Regions from separate parts of the Micromonospora sp. WMMD754 genome, predicted to be linked through region 3. Evidence: riboswitches for the same ligand, from Rfam matches in the RefSeq annotation. Region 3 holds a riboswitch; each other region holds the start of a gene.
What was found. Region 3 has a riboswitch for cyclic di-AMP ahead of ACN27B_RS10145 (NlpC/P60 family protein). Riboswitches for the same ligand answer to the same signal wherever they lie in the genome.

Region 1 (4,402 bases), 480 kb from region 3:
AAGATGGTCGAGGACGACCGCTACTGCATCGACGTGCTGACCCAGATCTCGGCCATCCAGGCCGCGCTGGACAAGGTCGGCCTGGGCCTGCTGGACGGGCACGCCCGGCACTGCATGCACGAGGGGGCCGCCGAGGGCCGGGCCGACGAGATGGCGTCCGAGATGATGGCCGCCGTCGGCCGCCTGATGAAGCGCGGCTGACCGGGACCTCCGACCCCCGGAACGGGCCGCCCGACCCGGTCCGCCGACCGGCCGGGAGACGTACCGTCGAGGTGGCCGGGGCCGGCGGTCGCGCCGCCCCGGAGCCGACGGACGGAGGGCGGCCGGATGATGTGGTCGGGCCCGATGATGGGCTGGATGTGGATCTGGTCCCTGCTGGTGCTGGCGGTGCTGGCGGGGCTCGTCTGGTTCGTGGTGCGGATGCCCGGCCCGGACCGCGCGTCGCCCGGCACGGCCCGGCGCATTCTCGACGAGCGGTACGCCCGCGGCGAGATCGACGAGGACGACTACCGACGTCGACGCGCCGGCCTGGCCTGATCCGGCGTCCACCGGCGGCGCGGGCCGCCCTGGATACCATGGCCGGGCGACGACCCGGGCGTGATCCCCACGCGTCCGCGCCGGCCCCGGTGACCCGACCGGTCCGGTGACCCGGTTCCGCCGCGACCGTTGGGAGAGACGCCGTGGGCGCCGATCACACCCGTCCCGCAGCCGCCGCGCCGCCGGGCGTACGCCGGCTCCTGATCGCCACCGTGGTGCCGCTCTTCGTGCTCACCGTGATCGCGGCGCTGGTGCTCTGGCCCCGGGCGGACCGCGACCCGGTGGACGGCGGCGCGGACGTGCCGCGCTACCACGGCACGGTGACCCGGGTGGTGACCGAGCCCTGCCCGCCGACGCCCGAGTCGCCCGAGGGCGACACCGGCGGCCCCTGCGGCACCGTGACCGTCGCCGCCGAGCAGGGGCCGGACGCGGGCCGGCAGGTCGAGACGCCGGTCCCCACCGGACCCGGCGCGCCCCGGGTCGCGGTCGGTGACGAGGTGATCCTGGTCGAGCTGGTCGACCCGGGCGACCCGTCGGTGAAGACCTACAACATCGCCGAGCACCAGCGCGGTACGCCGCTGATCTGGCTGGTGGCCCTCTTCGCCGCCGCGATCGTGGCGTTCGGCCGCTGGCGCGGGCTGGCCGCGCTGGGCGGGCTGGTGGCCAGCTTCGCCATCCTGCTCGGCTTCGTGCTCCCCGGCATCGGCGCCGGGCAGTCGCCGCTGCTGGTGGCGATCGTCGGCGCCGCACTGATCATGTTCGTGGTGCTCTACCTGACCCACGGGATCACCGCGCAGACGTCGGTGGCGGTGCTGGGCACGCTCGGCAGCCTGGTGATCACCGGAGTGCTGGGCACGGTGGCCACCGCCGCCACCCACCTGACCGGCTTCGGCAGCGAGGACGCCACCACGCTGTCGATGTTCCAGGGTGACGTGGACCTGCACGGACTGCTGCTGGCCGGCATCATCATCGGTTCGCTCGGCGTGCTGGACGACGTCACCGTCACCCAGGCGGCCACCGTCACCGAGCTGGCGCACGCCAACCCAGGGCTGTCCCGACGGCAGCTCTACCGGGCGGCCACCCGGGTGGGCCGGGCGCACATCGCGTCCACCGTCAACACCATCGTGCTGGCGTACGCGGGCGCCTCGCTGCCGCTGCTGCTCCTGCTGGTCGCCGACTCCCGCCCGGTGGGTCAGCTGCTCACCAGCGAGTTCCTCGCCCAGGAGATCGTCCGTAGCGCGGTGGCCACGCTGGGCCTGATCGCCGCCGTACCGCTGACCACCGCGCTGGCCGCGGTCGTGACCACCGCCGGTCGCGCCGGGCGGGCCGCCGGACCCGCGACGCCCCGGCCGCCGTCGCCCCGGGAGGACGCGTGGGAGGCGCTCGGCGAGGGCCGGTCCGGCGGGGGCAGGAGCACGGAGGCCGCATGGTGACACTGCGCAGCGTGACGGCCGATTCCAAACGCGATGCTGGTCACGCTGGGCGGTGGCGAATTCTCGCGATTGGTCGGCTTCCGGACGTAGATCCCCGGGAGTGGTCTCGGGTAACCTCGCTGCCGGTCACCGCCGAAGGCGCGCACCGGCGCCTGCGGTGCCGCCGCCCAATCGCCTCCGGGCGAGCCGGGGAACCAGGTACATGGGGTGAATCCGCGCCAGCGGAAGGGGCCGCTTCCGTCCCGAACCCGTCAGCTAACCCGGTCGGCGGTCGACGGAAGGGAACACTGTGACGGCACCCCTGCGCCGCTGGCTGACACCCGTGGTGGCCGTGCTCGCCGCTCTTGCCGTGCTGGCCGGGCCGACGCCGGCCTCGGCGGCCCCCGGCACCGCCGCCCCGAACCCCTCGGGCCACTCGGAGGACGACGACCCACCGCTGATCAGCGAGGCCGTCACCGCCGCCAACCGCGCCTACCTCCAGGCCAAGTCGAAGTTGGACACGTCCCGCAAGCGGCAGCTCCAGCTCGCGCTGGAGGTGAAGGCGGCGCAGAACCAGCTCGACGCGCTCAGCCCGCAGGTGAGCGAGATCGCGGCACAGTCCTACCGGACCGGTCGCGTCGGCGCCATGGCGATGCTGCTGGAGAGCGACTCCCCCGACTCGTTCGTCCAGCGGGCCAGCGCCCTCGACGAGCTGAACCTGTTCAACGCGCAGCGACTCGCCGCCATCAACGAGGTGAAGGGCCGCGCCGAGCGGGCCAAGATCGCGCTCGACGCCGAGGTGCGGGAGCAGGAGAAGCAGGCGAACGCGATGGCCCGCGAGAAGGTCGAGGCGCAGAAGGCGCTGAAGCTGGTCGGCGGGCTGGACTTCACCGGTGGCCTGGTCTCGGCCACCTCGCCGGTTGCCAAGATCGGCCCCGGCCGCACCGCCGACGGCGGGTGGAAGTCCGAGTCGTGCAGTGAGAACGACCCGACCACCTCGGGCTGCGTCACGCCGCGCACCCTGCACGCGTACAAGGAGGTCAAGCGCGCCGGGTTCAACCGCTTCGTGGGCTGCTACCGCCCCGGCGGGCCGTGGGAGCACCCCAAGGGCAAGGCGTGCGACTGGTCGTTGCAGAACAGCGGCTTCGCACCGTGGCACAACAACGACACCCGCCGGTACGGCAACGAGGTGGCCGCCTTCCTCATCCGCAACGCCGACCGGCTGGGCATCTACTACGTGATCTGGAACCGGCAGATCTGGTTCCCGGCGACCGGCTGGAGTTCCTACAGCGGGCCCTCCAACCACACCGACCACGTGCACATGTCGCTGCTCTGACGCGCGCGTACGACAAAGGGGCCGCCCGTGGGCGGCCCCTTTCGCGTATCCGTTTCCCGGTCAGCCGGCGAGCGCCGCGTCCGCCGACGCGGCCGGTGACGGCAGCGGGGCCGGCGACTGCGCCACCGTCCGGACCTCGCCGCCACTGAGCCGGTACGACATGCCGACCACCGCGCAGGCCCCGCCGGCCACCTTCGCGGCGAGCACCGAGGAGCGGGCCAGCAGGGTCTCCACCGTCTGGGCGATGTGCACGTCGATGATGCCGTCGAGATCCTCGACTCCCTGGCGACCGGCCCGGAGCAGGCTGGGTGAGACGGCGTCCACCACCGCGCCCAGGTGTCCGGCCGGGGCGGAGCCGGTGCGGACCGCCTCGCGGGCCGCCTGGACCGCGCCGCACGAGTCGTGGCCGAGCACCACCACCAGCGGCGTGCCGAGCACGGTGACCGCGTACTCCACGCTGCCCAGCACCTCCGGGCCGGCGGTGTGGCCGGCGGTACGCACCACGAAGAGGTCACCGAGGCCGCGGTCGAAGATGATCTCGGCGGCGAGTCGCGAGTCGGAGCACCCGACGATCACCGCGAACGGGTGCTGACCGTCGGCGACCGCCGCCCGGTGCCCGGCGTCCTGGTTCGGGTGCTGCGGCACACCGGTGACGAACCGGTGGTTACCGGCACGCAGTTCGGCGAGTGCCTCGTCGGGGGTGGTCGGGATCATGCTGCTCACCTCGTCCTCGCGGAGCCGTCAGGCCGGCCGGCGGCGGTGTCGGCCCCGCGACCCACCGTCACACGCGACCCATGGCACGTCAAGATTTCGTGATACGCATTTCATACGTCACCCTCGTCGACCGTGCCGGGTCGGGGCGACGACGGAAGGAGCCATACGATGACCACCATGGCGACCACACCGGCCGAGGACGGGAGCCGCAAGAACTGGACCTTCCTCACCAATCACGGGCACGTCCTGCTGGCCATCGCGCGCAACCCCACCGCGCGCCTGCGGGACGTGGCCGACGAGGTGGGCGTCACCGAGCGGGCGGCCCAGGCCATCGTCGCCGACCTGGAGGCCGGTGGTTACCTCCGCCGCACCCGGGTGGGCCGGCGCAACGAATACACGGTCA
Region 2 (4,402 bases), 3.2 Mb from region 3:
GCAGTGGATCGGCTCGCTCGACGTGGTGGCGCACGAGATCGGCCACGGCATCGACGACCACACCCCGGGCGGCATCTCCGGCGGCGGCACCCAGGAGTTCGTGGCGGACACGTTCGGCGCGGCCACCGAGTGGTTCGCCAACGAGCCGTCCAGCTACGACGCGCCGGACTTCCTGGTCGGCGAGAAGATCAACCTGGTCGGCTCCGGCCCGATCCGCAACATGTACAACCCGTCCGCGCTCGGCGACCCGAACTGCTACTCCAGCAGCGTCCCGGGCGGCGAGGTGCACGCCTCCGCCGGCCCCGGCAACCACTGGTTCTACCTGCTGGCCAACGGCAGCAGCCCGACCAACGGGCAGCCGTCCAGCTCGACCTGCAACGGCAGCAGCGTGACCGGCCTGGGGATCCAGAAGGCCATCAAGATCATGTACAACGCGATGCTGCTGAAGACCTCGTCCTCGTCGTACCTGAAGTACCGCACCTGGACGCTGCAGGCCGCGAAGAACCTCTACCCGGGCAGCTGCGCCGAGTTCGACGCGGTCAAGGCGGCCTGGAACGCGGTCAGCGTGCCGGCCCAGTCCGGTGACCCGACGTGCGCCGGCGGCACCCCGACGCCGACGCCGACCACCACGACCACCCCGCCGTCGGGCGGCTGCTCCGGCAACAAGCTGGCCAACCCCGGCTTCGAGTCGGGCACCGTGAACTGGACCGCCTCGTCCGGCGTCATCACCACGGACAGCGGCCAGGCCGCGCACGGCGGCTCGTACAAGGCGTGGCTCGACGGCTACGGCTCGTCGCACACCGACACCCTGAGCCAGTCGGTGACCGTTCCGGCCGGCTGCCGCGCGACGCTGAGCTTCTGGCTGCACATCGACAGCGCGGAGTCGACCACGACCACCGCGTACGACAAGCTCACCGTCAAGGCCGGCAGCACCACGCTGGCGACCTACTCCAACCTGAACAAGGCCACCGGCTACGTGCAGCGGTCCTTCGACGTCTCGTCGCTGGCCGGCACCACGGCGACCATCTCGTTCAGCGGCGTGGAGGACAGCTCCCTGCAGACGTCCTTCGTCGTCGACGACACCGCGGTCACCCTGAGCTGACCGTAGGGCGAGCGGCCGGTCGTCGTCCTCCGGGCGGCCGGCCGCTTCGTCGCGTCGGCAGGCCGGTCAGGCCGGGCGGCCGGCCCGGGACGCGGCGCCCCGGTCACGTGGGATCCGCGCGGCCACCTCGTGCATCGCGCGGCTGAACAGCTCCGCCTGGTCGGGCAGGCCGCCGAGGCGGGCCGCCAGGGCGTCGGCGTCGGCCCGGGCCGAGTCGCTGACCCGGGCGTCCAGCTCGGCCAGCGCGGCGTTGACGGCGGCGACGACGTGTCCGCAGAGGACCTCCAGCGGCTCGCCGGCCAGGTCCGGGTCGACGGCGACCGAGTCCAGTCGGCCACCCTGGACGGCGACCGCCCGGACGCGGCCGTCGGCCGCGGCGCCCTCGGCCCGGAGCAACTCGCCCGGCTCGCCGTCGGGGTGCACGCCGGCCCGGGACCGCATCGCCGCGAGCGCCTGCTGCGTCCGGCTCAGGAGCTCGTCGAGGCTCGCGGCGGCCGAGAACGGGTCGATGGTCATATCCGCGCTTTCTTCACGTCTTAGCCGAGCATCGTGACCATAGCAACCGGCACCGACGGAGCACGGTCACCGGCCGGCCCCGCCCGCAAGCGAGCAGGTCGGGCGCCGCGCGTCCGGCGTGTCGCGCGACCGCGAACGCCCGGCCGGAGCCCCGGCCGGGCGTTCGGCGGCTCAGCGCAGGCGCAGTCGCTGACCCGGGAAGATCAGGCCCGGATCGTCGCCGACGACAGCGCGGTTGCGCTCGTGCAGCGCCCGCCAACCCCCGGCGACGTGCGCCGCGACGGCGATGCCGGAGAGCGTGTCGCCGGAGCGCACCCGGTAGGTGCCGGCGCCGCCCCGCCCGGCCGGTCGGCCCACAGTGGACCTCGTCGTGGTGGGCCGGTCGGTGGCCTTCCTCGGCGCGGCACGGTCGGCCGCCTTCTTCGGGGACGAGCCCGATCCGCCCTTGCGGCCACAGACCGGCCAGGCGCCGATGCCCTGCCCGTCCAGGACCCGCTCGGCGACGGCGATCTGCTCCGACCGGCTGGCCAGGTCCGCCCGGGCGGCGTACTTCTTCCCGCCGTGGCCGTTCCAGGTGCCGCGCGAGAACTGGAGCCCGCCGTAGTAGCCGTTGCCGGTGTTGATGTGCCAGTTGCCGCCGGACTCGCACCGCGCGACGGCGTCCCAGTTGACACCGGAGGCGCTCGCCGGGACGGCCGGAGCGAACAGGACCGCGGCGCCGGCCAGGACCACACCGACGGCGGTACGACGGGCTGCGTATGCAGTTGCCATGGGGATTCCTCCACGCCGACGAGGTGAGCTGTCGGGTTCGGGCCGAGGAGCCCGGCCGCCGCTGGCGGCTTCACCCCGAGGTGACGTGCACCGAGGAACGTTGGGTCCCCCGCTCCCGCCGAGGTTCGGTTACCGCCGGGCCGGCGGCGGGATTAGGCGTTACCGGCCCGTGGTGTCCACGACTGCGGACGCCACCGACGCTAAGGACGAATCCGGACGATCGCCCACTTCTTGGGATGTTCGTCACCCAGGCGGGCGACCGGGCACGCGGCACGCGGCGACGTGGTAGCGGGACGTCCGGGCCGGATCCGGACGCCCCGCCCGGACGCCCCGGCCCCGGGCTACCGTGGGCGGGACCGGCAAGATCGCACGAGGAGCGGCACGGATGACCGAGCACGGACACGAGCTGGCCTTCGGCGGCTTCCTCACCCCCACCGCCGGACGGCCGGACCAGGTGGTGGCCCTCGCCTCGCTCTGCGAGCAGGTCGGGCTGGACCTGGTCACCTTCCAGGACCACCCCTACCAGCCGGGTTTCCTGGACACGTGGACGCTGATGTCGTACGTGGCCGCCGCCACCGACCGGATCGGACTGGCCGGCAACGTGCTCAACCTGCCGCTGCGCCAACCGGTGGTGCTCGCCCGCAGCGTGGCCAGCCTGGACCTGCTCACCGGCGGCCGGGTCGAGCTGGGGCTGGGCGCGGGCGCGTTCTGGGACGCGATCGAGGCGGCCGGCGGCCGGCGGCTCTCCCCCGGCGCGGCGGTCGACGCGCTCGACGAGGCGATCCAGGTCATCCGGGAGGTCTGGGGCACCGACCGACGCGGGATGATCCGCGTCGCCGGGGAGCACTACCGGGTGGTCGGCGCGAAGCGCGGACCGGCGCCGGCCCATCCGGTGGGCATCTGGGTGGGCGCGTACAAGCCGCGCATGCTGCGCCTGGTCGGTCGCGCCGCGGACGGCTGGCTGCCGTCGCTGGCCTACCTGCCGAAGGGGCCCGACGAGCTGCCCGCGCTCAACGCGCTGGTCGACGAGGGCGCGCGGGCCGCCGGGCGGGACCCCGGCGAGATCCGCCGGATGCTCAACGTGACCGGCAGTTTCACCCGCGCGTCCACGGGGTTCCTGGCCGGGCCGCCGCGGCGGTGGGTGGAGGACCTGGCCGGGCTCACCCTGGAGCACGGCATCACCACCTTCGTCCTGGGCAGTGACGAGCCGCGCGCCATCCAGCTCTTCGCCCAGGAGGTGGCGCCGGCGGTCCGGGAGCTGGTCGCGGCCGAGCGCACCACGCCGGGCAGCGGCGCCCGCGCCGTGGCGCGGGAGCAGGCCGCCGGCGGCGTCCCGACCACCCTCGCGGTCACCCCCACGCCCGACCCGGGGGTACGCCTGAGCGCCCGCCGCCTCTGGGACGAGTCGACCCGTCCGACCGCCCCGCCGGCGCCGGCCGGGCACGTCTACCCGGCCCACGCGCAGGCCGCGGGGCAACATCTGGTGGACGTGCACGACCACCTGCGCCGGGAGCTGGCCCAGGTGCGGGACCTGCTGGAACAGGTCACCCGGGGCGCGGTCTCGCCGGGCGGGGCGCGGGCCGCGCTGAACGAGATGACCCTGCGGCAGAACAACTGGACGCTGGGCGCGTACTGCGCGGCGTACTGCACCGTGGTGACCCAGCACCACGGCCTGGAGGACGCCTCGGTCTTCCCGCACCTGCGCCGCGCCGACGCCGGGCTGGCGGCGGTGCTGGACCGGCTGGAGGAGGAGCACGTGGTGATCCACGGCGTGGTGGAGGGTGTCGACCGGGCGCTGGTGGAGCTGATCGGCCGGCCGGGTGACTTCACCGGGCTCCAGGAGGCGGTGGACCTGCTCACCGACACGCTGCTGTCCCATCTGTCGTACGAGGAGCACCAGATCGTCGAGCCGCTGGCCCGGCACGGCTTCTACCCCGGTCAGCTGTGACCGGCGGATATTCCCGGGCCGCGACGTGAGATAGCTGGCTTTTGTTTTCCTAAGTCAGCTCGGTA
Region 3 (4,402 bases):
AGCCCTTCGTGCTGCACCCGGGCGAGTTCGTGCTCGCCTCCACGCTGGAGGTCATCTCGCTGGGTGACCAGCTCGCCGGGCGGCTGGAGGGCAAGTCCAGTCTGGGCCGACTCGGCCTGCTGACCCACTCCACCGCCGGCTTCATCGACCCGGGCTTCTCCGGCCACGTCACGCTGGAGCTGTCCAACGTGGCGAACCTGCCGATCACGCTCTGGCCGGGGATGAAGATCGGTCAGCTCTGCATCTTCCGGCTCTCCTCGCCGGCCGAGCACCCGTACGGCTCGGCCGTCTACGGATCGCGTTACCAGGGCCAGCGCGGCCCGACGCCGAGCCGGTCCTGGCAGAGCTGGCGCACCTGGCCGACCCGCTGACGCCGAGCGCCGCTTGTTAAGAGGGGCCCCCTCCTATGCAGAATGCGTTAAGAGGGGGCCCTTCCTTACACCTCAGGCGGGGCGGCCGTAGCTGTTGATGTCGCCGTCGTCGACGCGCTTCATGGTGATCGGCTTGCCGGACTGGGACGCGTGCACCACCCAGCCGTCGCCCACGTACATCCCCACGTGGTGCAGGTCGCCGTAGTAGAAGACCAGGTCACCGGCGCGCAGCTCGGACCGGCTGACCCGCTTCGTCACGTCGTGCTGCTGCCGGGCGTTGTGCGGCAGCGAGACCCCGGCCTTGGCCCAGGCGGCCATGGTCAGGCCGGAGCAGTCGAAGTGGTCCGGGCCGGCGGCCCCCCAGACGTAGATCTTGCCGATCTGGGCGCAGGCGAACTTGACCGCGACCCCGGCCGCGCCGCCGGGGTAGCCGGACGGGCAGGGCGCCGGGCGCAGCGGGCCGCCGCCGCCGTTGCCGTAGACCTTCAGACGTAGCTTCTGCAGTCGGGCGATCTCGCCGTCGATCTGCTTCTTCTTCGTCGCGAGCTGCGCCTCGGTGCGGCTCAGGTCGGCGACCATCTGGTCCAGCGGCCGCTTCTTGGCGGCCAGCTCGTCGCGCAGTTCGGCGACGGCACGCACCTGCTCCTGCTGGTGGTGCGCGAAGCGGTCGAGCAGCTCCAGGCCGCTGACCAGGTCGCCCGGCGAGCGGCTGCCCAGCAGGGCGTTGACGGTGGAGAGGTTGTCGCCCTTGTACGCGTCGGCGGCGAGCCCGCCGACCTGGCCGAGCGCCGCGTCCACCCGGGCCTGCAGCGGGGCGATCTGCCGGCCGAGCGCGTCGGCCTGCTTGCGCCGCACCGCGAGCTGCTCGCGTACGGCGTTGACCTGTTCGATGACCGGTTCGAGCTTGTTCCAGTCGCGGTCGATCTGGGCCTCGATCTCGGCGACCGAGGGTTCGGCGTGGGCCGCCGTGGCGCCGCCGGTCAGGACGACGGCGGTGCCGACCAGGGCGGCGAGGGCGGTGGTGAAGCGGGACCAGCGGGAACGCGGCGCGACGACGTGCCGGTCGACCGACCGGCTCGACGACGGCCGCGGGGCATGGAGTGCCACCGGGCGTCCGTACTCCTTCTTCCTGACCGCCTACCGGGTTAGCTGACGGATTCGGACGGGAAGGGAGCCGCCCTACCGCAGCTCCGCTGCGGATTCACCCCAGGTACCTGGTTCCCCGGCTCGCCCGTGGGCGACTCGGCGGTGTCGGACCGTCACCGACCGGGTTGGACGGTGAGACTGGCGGCCGACGATTCACCAGAGTAGGAGCCGTCGTTATCGATCCGCAACTCGGGACGCCGTGACACTCCGTACCGACACCTGGGTGAAGTTTTCTTTCATTAAGGATTACCTGCTGGAAAGGTATTGACCCTCGCGGGTCTGCGGAGTGAGGGTGGGGACGCAGTGACCCCCATCCCTGTCCAGGAGGTTCGATGCACCTCTCCACCCCGCCGTCGGGCGGACGGATACTGCTGGCCGCCGCCGTGGCGACCGCCACCGCGCTGGCCGTCACCGGCCCGGTGACCGCCGCGCCGGAGACGGCCGGACCCGCCACCGACCGGCAGCAGCAGTACGCCGCCGCGGCCACCGAGTACGGCGTGCCGCAGAACGTGCTGCTCGGCGTCTCCTATCTGGAGTCCCGCTGGGACACCCACCCGGGCCAGCCCAGCACCAGCGGCGGCTACGGCCCGATGCACCTGACCGACGCGGCGCACGTCCTCGCCACCCCGGGCAGCGCCCACGTCGACGAGGACGAGGACCCGCGCGGCGACGACTCCCGCCCGCTCACCCTCGACCCGGCCACCGCCGCCGCGCCGGCACGGGAGACCCCGCTGCCCCGCGCCTCGCTGCAGACGATCGACACCGCCGCGACGCTCACCGGGCTCGACGCGCAGACGCTGCGCACCGACCCGGCGGCGAACATCCGCGGTGGCGCGGCGCTGCTCGCGTCCTACCAGAAGGCACTGGGCGGGCCGGTCGGCGCCGGCACCGACGCGGCGGCCTGGTACGGCGCGGTGGCCCGCTACTCCGGCGCGGACACCGCCGACGCGGCGGCGGCCTTCGCCGACGAGGTCTACGACCAGCTCGGCCAGGGCGCGACCCGGACCACCGACGACGGGCAGCGGGTCACGCTGGCCGCCACCACCGCCCGGCCGGACCGGTCCCGGCTGGCCCGGCTCGGCCTGCGCCACGCGCAGCGGCCGGACGGCCTGGAGTGCCCGGTCCGGTTGGCCTGTGAGTGGATCCCCGCGCCGTACGAGCAGCTCAGCGCCGACCCGGGCGACTACGGCAACCACGACCTGGGCAACCGGCCGAAGCAGCAGAAGATCGAATACATCGTCATCCACGACACCGAGGGCTACTTCGGCCCCAGCGTCGACCTGGTCAAGCGGGCCGACTACCTGGGCTGGCACTACACGCTGCGCTCGGTGGACGGCTACGTCGCCCAGCACATCAAGGCCAAGGACGTCGGCTGGCACGCCGGCAACTGGTACGTCAACGCCAAGTCCATCGGCCTGGAGCACGAGGGCTTCGCCGGTCAGGGCACCTGGTACACCGAGGCGATGTACCGGGCCTCGGCCAAGCTGGTCCGCCACCTCGCGCTGAAGTTCGGCATCCCGCTCAACCGGCAGCACATCATCGGGCACGACAACGTGCCGGGCACCACCGCCGGCACGGTGAAGGGCATGCACTGGGACCCGGGCCCCTACTGGGACTGGTCGCACTACTTCGACCTGATGAAGGCGCCGTTCCGGAGCACCGGCACGGCCCGCACCGGGCTGGTCACCATCGACCCGGACTTCGCCACCAACCGGCCGGCGTTCGTCGGCTGCAACCAGCAGCCGCCGGGCGTCCCGACGCCCACCCCGCCGGCCGAGACCTGCCCGTCGCGCGGCTCCTCCGCGGTGGTCCTGCGGACCGCGCCGAGCGCGGACGCCCCGCTGGTCAACGACCTCGGGCTGCGCCCGGACGGCACGCCGGACACGATGTACATCTCCGACCACGGCGCCCGCGCCTCCGCCGGCCAGACGTACGCGGTGGCCGGGCGGCAGGGCGACTGGACGGCGATCTGGTACCTCGGCCAGAAGGCGTGGTTCCTCAACCCGGCGTCGGCGCCGACCGCGAAGTGGGCCACCGGCTTCGTGGTGACCCCGCGGCCCGGCAGGGCCACGATCCCGGTGTACGGCCGCGCCTACCCGGAGCAGGCCGCCTACCCGGACACCATCCCCTACCAGACCATCTCGCCGTTGCAGTACACGCTCGCGGCGGGCCAGCGGTACGCGGTCGGCGGGGTGCTGCCCGGCGAGTACTACCGCGCGGTCTCGTTCGACGGCTCGGCGCCGGGTGACCGGACCGTGGTGCGCGGCGAGAACCGCTACGTGCAGGTCCAGTTCGGTCACCGGATCATGTACGTGAACCTCGACGACGTGCTGGTCCTGCCGTCGCCGATCGGCGCGCCACGGTAACGGCCCACCGACACGAGAAGGCCCCCGGTCCAGCTGGACCGGGGGCCTTTCCGTGGCGCGGACGGGTCAGCTGACCCGGACGAAGCCGGCGAGCGGTTGGGTGCTGATGCTCGACACCTGGACCGGTTTGCCGGTCCGGGGCGCGTGGACCATCACCCCGTTGCCGAGATAGAGCCCGACGTGGTGCAGGTCGCTGCCGAAGAAGACCAGGTCACCGGGTCTGGCCTCGGACCGGGAGACCCGACGGCCCTCGTTCCACTGGGCGCCGGTGAAGTGGGTCAGCGAGATGCCCGCCGCCTTGTAGGCGTACTGGGTCAGGCCGGAGCAGTCGAACGAGTTCGGGCCGGTGGCGCCCCACACGTACGGGTCGCCCACCTGGGCGCACGCCGTCTTGATCGCGGTACGCGCGGCGCTGCTCACCACGCCGTCGATGGCCGGGCAGCCCGCCGGACGGATCGAGGTCACCGGCAGCATCGCGGTCAGCCGCTTGATTTCCGCGTCGATCTGCTTCTTCTGCGT

Region 1: another riboswitch for cyclic di-AMP. It lies ahead of ACN27B_RS12625 (coiled-coil domain-containing protein); the one in region 3 lies ahead of ACN27B_RS10145 (NlpC/P60 family protein).
Region 2: another riboswitch for cyclic di-AMP. It lies ahead of ACN27B_RS26070 (transglycosylase family protein); the one in region 3 lies ahead of ACN27B_RS10145 (NlpC/P60 family protein).

The regions. Positions count from the first base shown of each region.
Region 1 is NZ_CP186058.1:2,584,550-2,588,951, reverse strand. It holds gene ACN27B_RS12640 (metal-sensitive transcriptional regulator) at 1-201, shown strand, start outside; gene ACN27B_RS12635 (SHOCT domain-containing protein) at 358-537, shown strand; gene ACN27B_RS12630 (YibE/F family protein) at 681-1,970, shown strand; cyclic di-AMP (ydaO/yuaA leader) riboswitch at 2,125-2,255, shown strand; gene ACN27B_RS12625 (coiled-coil domain-containing protein) at 2,260-3,285, shown strand; gene ACN27B_RS12620 (carbonic anhydrase) at 3,346-3,999, opposite strand; gene ACN27B_RS12615 (helix-turn-helix transcriptional regulator) at 4,168-4,402, shown strand, end outside.
Region 2 is NZ_CP186058.1:5,545,427-5,549,828, forward strand. It holds gene ACN27B_RS26060 (M4 family metallopeptidase) at 1-1,102, shown strand, start outside; gene ACN27B_RS26065 (YbaB/EbfC family nucleoid-associated protein) at 1,169-1,618, opposite strand; gene ACN27B_RS26070 (transglycosylase family protein) at 1,790-2,389, opposite strand; cyclic di-AMP (ydaO/yuaA leader) riboswitch at 2,394-2,520, opposite strand; gene ACN27B_RS26075 (LLM class flavin-dependent oxidoreductase) at 2,775-4,337, shown strand.
Region 3 is NZ_CP186058.1:2,103,785-2,108,186, reverse strand. It holds gene dcd (dCTP deaminase) at 1-371, shown strand, start outside; gene ACN27B_RS10145 (NlpC/P60 family protein) at 444-1,478, opposite strand; cyclic di-AMP (ydaO/yuaA leader) riboswitch at 1,492-1,629, opposite strand; gene ACN27B_RS10140 (N-acetylmuramoyl-L-alanine amidase) at 1,850-3,883, shown strand; gene ACN27B_RS10135 (C40 family peptidase) at 3,950-4,402, opposite strand, start outside.